DNA from 2 places in the Sphingobium sp. TomTYG74 genome. Region 2 is predicted to be linked to the other one. Evidence: riboswitches for the same ligand, from Rfam matches in the RefSeq annotation. Region 2 holds a riboswitch; the other holds the start of a gene.

Region 1 (3,896 bases), on a different replicon from region 2:
TCTCGACCGGCGGCCGCACCGGCCTGCTGCCCCGCCCGCTGGTCGATCCCCATTCGGGCCAGCCCGGTTTCAAATCGACGCCCGCCAGCATCGAGAAGGTCGCCACCGAGTGGAAGGGCTTCCTCATCCTGCGCGGCGAGCAGCCCGCCAAAATCCCCTGCCTCTGGGCGACGAAGGTTACCGTTCCGGGCGGCGCGCTCTACGAAGTCGCGGGCAATGGCGATCCCACGCGCCTTGAAGCCTGCCTGCCCAAGGGCGATCGTGTCGAAGCCGTCGACATGACGCGCGGCACCCGCCGCATCGCCATCATCCGCGAAGGCAAGCTGGCGGCCGTCCTCTTCGTCACCCGCACCGGCCTGCTCCCTTCGCGCGACTGGCTCATCGGCCAGCTCGAAGCCGAAGAGGTGGGCGCCTCCGTCCTCGCCGCGCGCGGTCCCGGCAACCAGCCCGACAAGGGGCCGACCATCTGCGTCTGCTTCGACATCGGCCTCAACCAGATCGTCGCCGCCATCCGCGATCAGAGCCTGGTCGACGTGCCCGCCATCGGCAAGGCGATCGGCGCGGGCACCAATTGTGGGTCCTGCCGTCCCGCACTCGCCAACATCCTCGCCCAACTTCCGCAGGAGACGCTTCATGCAGCCGAATGAGATGATCGCCCCCGGTGAAGTCTGGCTGGTCGGCGCAGGGCCGGGCGACCCGGACCTCCTCACCCGCAAGGCCGAAAAGCTGATCGCCGCTGCCGAGATCGTCTTCTACGACGCCCTCGTCGGCCCCGGCGTCCTCGACCTCATCCCCGAGGGCGTCGAGCGGGTCAGCGTCGGCAAACGCTCCGGCCGCCACAGCAAGGCGCAGGAAAGCATCAACGACCTCCTCCTCGCCGCCGCCAAGGCGGGCAAGCGCGTCGTGCGCCTGAAGGGCGGCGACCCCTCGGTCTTTGGCCGCTCGTCCGAAGAGATGGAGCATCTCGCCGCAGACGGCATCCGCTTCCGCATCTGCCCCGGCATCACCACCGCCAGCGCGGCGGCGGCAAGCGGCAGCGCCTCGCTCACCCTGCGCGGCAAGGCGCGGGGCCTGACGCTGGTGACCGCGCATCTGAAAGCCGGTGAACCGCTCAAGCTTGACTGGGAAGCGCTCGCCCGTCCCGGCGGCACGCTCGGCATCTATATGGGCCGCGCCGCCGCTGGAGAGATCAGCCGCCAGCTGATCGCCGCCGGACGCGATCCCGAAACGCCGGTGATGGTGGCGGTCAATGTCTCGCTCCCCACCGAACGCCTGATCCGGGGGAAGCTGTCCGCGCTTGCCTTCCTTGTCGCCACCATCAGCGATGAAGACCCGACCCTTCTTCTGATCGGCGAAGCGGTGGCGGGCACATCCATGCCAGTAGGGGTTGCAGCCAGCGTCGCTCTTCAGCTTTGAAGACCGGCTCTTTGCAACTTTTGCCCTGAGCTTGTCGAACGCCCCGGAACTTAGTTGGAAGGAAGGGAGGGGGCTTCGGCAAGCTCAGCTTGGCTCGCGCCAGTGCGCCAGATCCTCCGGCCGGTTGATATTGGGCAGCACCAGTTCCGGCCGCTCCACCACTCGCGCGCCGATCCGATCCAGCCAGCCATAGATCGACCGATTATTCTCCTCCGCCAGATGCGCGTCCAGTTCGTCCGCGAGCGACGCAGGCCAGAAGCCCGCAAGTTGCTGACCCTTCAGCACCGCCGCACTGTCACCCACCAGCGCCTCCACCAGCGCCGCCGGATAGACGGGCATGTCGCACCCCGTCGTCAGCACCGCATCGTAACCCTGACCGCGCGCATGATGCAGCGCCGCGTTCAGCCCACCCAGCGGCCCCATATCCGCCGCTGGCCGATCCGCCAGCCCCGTCAGCCCATCGACGCTCCGCCCACAGACCACCACGGCCTCCACGTGCGGCGCGATTGCCGCCACCGCATGCGCCATCAGCGTGCGCCCGTCCGGCATCAGCGCCAAAGCCTTGTCGCTCCCGAACCGGCTGGATCGCCCACCCGCCAGCACCGCGCCCAGCAATCGCATCGATCCACTCCTTGGCAATAGCCTCACTTTCCCCTATGGCGCGCCGCGTGAGCGGGCAACCGCTGACATGAAGATCGCGCCGGAAAGGGAATGCGGTGCGGACGGGATCACCGTCCAACTCCGCGGCTGTCCCTGCAACTGTAAGCGGCGAGCGCGATGCACAGGGAAACCTGCAAGCCTTCAAAGGGGAAGGCGAGGGGGACCAGCCACTGGACCAAAAGTCCGGGAAGGCGTGCATCACCGCGACGACCCGCGAGCCAGGAAACCTGCCGGCGCATGGTCGCTCTTGCCTTGGGTCCAGGGATCGGTCCGGGCACGGTTTTCCGTCTGAGCGACGAAGCGGCGCAGGGCCGCATCGGTGCGCGTGACGGGGCTGGCGTCTCTTCTTCCCGCGCAGCGGCCGCGCAAGCGGCAGGCCCTGGGCTCATGTCGCATGGCGCTCAGGGAAGACAGAACATGATCAGGACCGGAATTTCACTGCTGGCGCTCCTCGCCGCCACCCCCGCGCTCGCCGCAGACGCGGACGAGATCGTCGTCACCGCCCTCGGCATCGAACAGCCCACCGACGAGGTCGGTCAGGCGGTGACCGTGATCGACGAAAAGACGATCGAAACGCGCCAGAATGTCAGCGTCGCGGACCTGCTGATCACGACCCCCGGCATTCGCCTCAACCGCGCCGATGCCGTTGGCGGTGTCACCGGCATTTCGATCCGGGGCGCGGAAACGACGCAGACGCTGGTGCTGCTCGACGGCGTCAAGATCAATGACCCGAGCGTCATCGGCGATGCCTATGACTTCGGCAATCTGCTGACCGGCAACATCCGCCGCATCGAAATCCTGCGCGGCTCCAACTCTGTCGTCTATGGCAGCCAGGCGATCGGCGGCGTGGTCAACATCATGTCAGCGGAGCCCGGCGAAGGCTTTGGCGGCAGCGCCTCTGTTGATTATGGCTATGCCGACACGTTGAATGCGAAGGCTGACATATCGGGCAGCACAGGCATCGCCTCTGGCAGCGCGGGCGTCGCCTATTTTCGCACTGATGGCATCTCCGCTGCCCAGGGCGGCACGGAGAAGGACGGCTATGAAAATATCGCGACCCACGCGAAGCTGAAACTCGCCTTCACCGACAATCTCAGCCTCGACCTGCGCGGCTATTATATCCATGCGAACCTCGACACCGACATCTTCTTCGGCGCGCCGGCCGACACGACGGACAGTAGCAAGCTTGACCAATATATCGGCTATGCGGGGCTCAACCTCGCGTCATTCGACGGCAAGCTGACGCAGCGTGCGGCGGTAACTTGGTTCCGCAACGACCGCGACTATTTCTTCGCGCCCAGTTCCGCCCCGGATTACGGCTATTCGGGCAAAAATCTGCGCTTCGAATATGAAGGCGTCTATCAGCCCATGGATCAGGCCAAGCTGGTCTTCGGCTATGAGCATGAACGCCCGGACTATGATTCTTTTTATTATGATTTCTTCACAGGCGACAAGGTCGTCAGCACGGCCAAGGTCAACATCGATAGCGTCTATGCGCTGGCGGTCGTAAAGCCGTTCACCGGCATCTCCCTGACCGGCGGCGTACGCCACGACGATCACAGCCAGTTCGGCGGCGCGACCACGCTGGGTGCCAACGCCAACTACACGCCCAATGAAGGCCGCACCAACATCCGCGCCAGCTATGGCGAAGGCTTCCGTGCGCCCTCGCTCTATCAGATCTACGACGGCACCTATGGCAATCTCGACCTGAAGCCCGAACGGTCGAAAAGTTATGACGTCGGCTTCGACCAGAGCCTCGACGGCGGTCGCGCGATGATCTCCGTCACCGCGTTCCGCCGTGATACCCGTGACCAGATCTA
Region 2 (3,896 bases):
CGGGCTGGCTCTCCCAGAGCGCCTCCTTCGATTCTGCCGCGCCGACAAAGCCGACCGGACAGCCGATGATCGCCGCCGGGCGTGGGCAGGCGGGGTCTTCCAGCATGTTGAGCAGGTGGAACAGTGCGGTCGGGGCATTGCCGATCGCGACGACTGCACCTGCCAGATGAGGCCGCCACAGTTCCAGCGCTGCCGCCGATCGAGTGTTCGCCATCGACCGGGCGAGATCGGGCACTTGGCTGTCGTTCAGGGTGCAGATGATCGCGTTGCCAGCGGGCAGGCGAGCGCGCGTGATCCCTTCCGACACCATCCGCGCATCGCACAGGATCGGCGCGCCCGCCTCCAGAGCGGCAATCGCCGCCTTGGCGAACTCAGGGGAAAAGCGGATGTGCGGGGCAAGACCGGTCATGCCCGCCGCGTGGATCATCCGCACGGCGACCCGCTCTTCCTCCGGCGAAAAACGGTCCAGCGCCGATTCCGCGCGGATCATGCGGAAGGATTGGCGATAGATTTCCGCGCCGTCGGTTTCGTAAAGATGCGGCATCAATGGGCTCCGAAATGGGCGAATATCTGATCGGGCGACAGGCCCGCATGCAGCGGCGGCGCACCTGCGCGCGCATCATGGGCAAGGTCGAAGCGGCCCTCCCGCCCGGTCAGCACGACCGGCGCTTGCGAGGGGCGGGCGCAGCCCTTGGCGCAACCGGAGACATGCAGTCCTGGCACAGAGGGCGCGAGCCGCGCGGCCAGTTCACGGGTCGCGACGCTGGACTGTGGGCAGGCAGGAGCACCGGGACAGGCATCGGCGAAAAGGCGTGGGTCGGCGGGATCATCGCCCGGCGTTTTGCTGCCTTCCAGCACCAGCCCCCGCCATGGCGTGACCCGCACCGCCTGCATATCGTCCGTGATCATGGCAAGCAGCGTCGCAGCCTCGATCCGGCCAAAGGGCGCTGCGCGAAAGGGACCGGGCGCAGCGGCCAGCGCTGCGGCACGGGATCGCGCGGGGGCGGGGGCTTCGACCGCAACTTCGGGCAGCGGCGCATCATGTCGGGCCATGCGTCCCGCCTGAACGCCACCGCTCGCCACGAACCAATGGGCCATGCGGATCAGCCCCTCCGCTGCGCCCGCTGCGTGGACCGGGGTGCCATGCGCTCGCCCGTCAGCCCGCAGGATCAGCGCGCCGCTCTCAGACCGTTCCACCCTGAAATCGGCCGGAGCGTCGCTTAGCACCGGCGCGGGGCCGACGTCGATCGCAAAGCCAACCTTCGGGGGCAAATCCGGCAAGTCGTCCAGCCGCCCAGCCAGCTCCGTCGCGATAGTCGCGCTATTATCACCCTCACGCCAATCCGGGTTGATCAGCATCGGCATCCGGCCGTCCTGCTCCGCATCGGCATGCGCCAGCCCCAGCGAGACCAGCTGCTCCATCAGCGCGGCATGCTTCGCTTGGGCCACTCCCCTGATCTGCAAGGCCGCGCGATTGGTAACGTCGATATGGCCGTTGCCAAAGGCGATGGCGGCTTCGCACAAACCGATCGCCTGCGCCCGGATCATCCGCCCCAGCGCCGGGCGCACCCTTACCAGCAGGCCGTCGCCCGCCATCATCGGCCGCCATGCGGTCGGGCACCAGCCGCGCACGCCTGTGCCGACCGCGTCGCACGGCATCAGCTCCTGCATTGATCCAGCCCTCCCGCACCAGCGCCACGACAGACGGACGGCACGCACAGGCAGGCGGACAGGCCGCACGCCTGCACGGCCGCAGCCGCACGAAATTCGTCGCTCAAACGGAGAACCGAGCCGTGACCATCCCCTGGATCATGGCAAGAGCGACCTTTGCTCCGGCAGGTCTCCTGGCTTGCGGGTCACAGCTTGGCATGGGGCCTTCCCGGATCGCTCCAGTGGCTGGCCGCCCCCGTTGTCGGGACTGGCCGGTCCATGCCTCGCTCGCCGCTCACAGTTGCAGGGACAGCCGCGGATTAGGGAGGAAACCCTCCCGCACCGCATTCCCATTTAAGCCCCTCTAGCGGGGCACCGGCGCGATCGATGAACCGGGCGGACCCGGCTCGACCCGCTTCATAAGGGGGATGCAGGGGAAAGGGAAGTAGTCACAGGCCGCTTCCTTGCGCCAATCACCTGCCGCCGCTACGCCCGCATCAACATACGCAGAATGGAGAGGAAAAGATGAGCGATTTCAGCTTCGAAGCGACCAGCCGCTTTCTGGAAACGGACAAGGGGCGGCTGCATTATCATGAAGCGGGATCGGGTCCTGCGCTCCTGCTCCTCCACGGATCAGGCCCCGGCGTCACCGGCTGGGCGAATTTCCAGGGCAATCTGCCCTTCTTCTCCCGGCATTTCCGCACCATCATTCTCGACGCGCCTGGTTATGGGAAGAGCGATCCCGCCGATGGCGATCCGGTGGCTGTCGCGCGGGATGCCGTCGTCGCGCTCATGGACGGGCTTGGCATCGGTGCCGCGCATGTCGTCGGTAACAGCTATGGCGGGATCGTGGGCGGGCATTTGGCGGCGTCCCATCCTGACCGGGTGCTGCGCTACATCACGATTGGCGGCATCGGCTTCAACATCACATCGACATTTCCCAATGAAGGGCTGACCCGCCTGGTCGATTTCATCGAAAATCCGACGCGGGAAAACATCATCGCCTGGCTGGAATCGATGGTCTACGACAAGTCGATCATCACCGATGAGCTGATCGACATGCGCTACAAGGCGGCGCTGGAGCCGGTGACGATGGAAAGCAGCCGCAAGATGTATACGCGCACCGCGCTTGGCTTCATCGCCCAGTCGATGAGCGGCCCCGCCGTTTCGCAGCGTATCGACTATCTCGGCAGAATCCAGGCGCCGACCCTGATCATGTGGGGTCGCGATGATAAGGTCAGCCCGCTGGACGGCGCGCTGTTGCCGATGCGCATTATCCCTAATGCCGAGTTGCACGTCTTCCCGCGCTGCGGCCATTGGACGATGATCGAGCACAAGGACCGGTTTGAAGCGCTGGCTCTGGACTTTTTGCGGGGGTGAACAGCTAATCTCTCCCCCGTTCGCCCTGAGCTTGTCGAAGGGCTTCACTTTCTTTCAAGAAGGAGTGGGCTTCGACAGGCTCAGCCCGAACGGGCAGGGGTGTGGGCGTAATCCCTAACGCCGCACTACGACCGAATGCCAATCCGTCCGCTGTTCCCATCCCCGCCGTTCCAGCTCGGGCACATCCTCCTCGCTGACCGGCCGCCCAAGGCACAGCAGCCCCAGGCACGCCCAGCCCGCCGGAATATCCAGCATCGCGTTTACGCCTTCCGGCTCCACGATCGACACCCACCCCATGCCGATCCGCCGCGTCTGCGCCGCCAGCCAGAGCGTATGCACCGCCATGACGCAGCTATAGCGCCGTGCCTCGGGCATGGTGACCGCGCCCAGATGATGGCCGGTCTCCGTTCCATCGTCGCAATAGACGGCAAACAGCACCGGCGCCTCACGCAGCCCATGCAGTTTCAGGCTGCGATAGAGCCGGTCCTGATCACCGTCATATTCCTTGCCCGCTTCCCGCACCTGGCGGTCGACATGGCAGGCCAGCCCCTCGCGCAACTCCGCCGTCTCTATCCGCACGAAACGCCACGGCTGCGACAATCCCACCGACGGCGCGCGATGCGCCATGCTCAGCAGCCATTCGACGTCCGCCTCGTCGATCGGGTCGGTCCTGAAATGGCGAATGTCCCGCCGCGCCCGCACCAGCGCCTCGAACTGCGCGCTGTCAATCGGGGTGATAGCGGGTCCGCTCATGTCAGAATTCAATCCCTGCCTGCGCCTTCACGCCGCTGCGGAAGGGGTGTTTGACCAGCGTCATCTCTGTCACGAGGTCCGCCGCCTCCATCAGAGCCTCGGGCGCGTTGCGG

The links. A riboswitch is a leader RNA that binds a small molecule or an ion and turns the genes downstream of it on or off. The one in region 2 is predicted to bind cobalamin.
Region 1: it holds a riboswitch for cobalamin, as region 2 does, so the genes downstream of both, ACZ5TB_RS00495 (TonB-dependent receptor plug domain-containing protein) here and ACZ5TB_RS14070 (cobalamin biosynthesis protein CobG) in region 2, are expected to answer to the same signal.

Annotation. Positions count from the first base shown of each region.
Region 1 covers NZ_AP027341.1:96,814-100,709, forward strand. The annotation lists gene ACZ5TB_RS00480 (molybdopterin-dependent oxidoreductase) at 1-647, shown strand, start outside; gene cobA (uroporphyrinogen-III C-methyltransferase) at 634-1,416, shown strand; gene mobA (molybdenum cofactor guanylyltransferase) at 1,501-2,037, opposite strand; cobalamin riboswitch at 2,065-2,325, shown strand; gene ACZ5TB_RS00495 (TonB-dependent receptor plug domain-containing protein) at 2,494-3,896, shown strand, end outside.
Region 2 covers NZ_AP027342.1:199,270-203,165, forward strand. The annotation lists gene ACZ5TB_RS14065 (precorrin-8X methylmutase) at 1-544, opposite strand, end outside; gene ACZ5TB_RS14070 (cobalamin biosynthesis protein CobG) at 544-1,671, opposite strand; cobalamin riboswitch at 1,818-2,045, opposite strand; gene ACZ5TB_RS14075 (alpha/beta fold hydrolase) at 2,176-3,030, shown strand; gene bluB (5,6-dimethylbenzimidazole synthase) at 3,145-3,783, opposite strand; gene cobO (cob(I)yrinic acid a,c-diamide adenosyltransferase) at 3,785-3,896, opposite strand, start outside.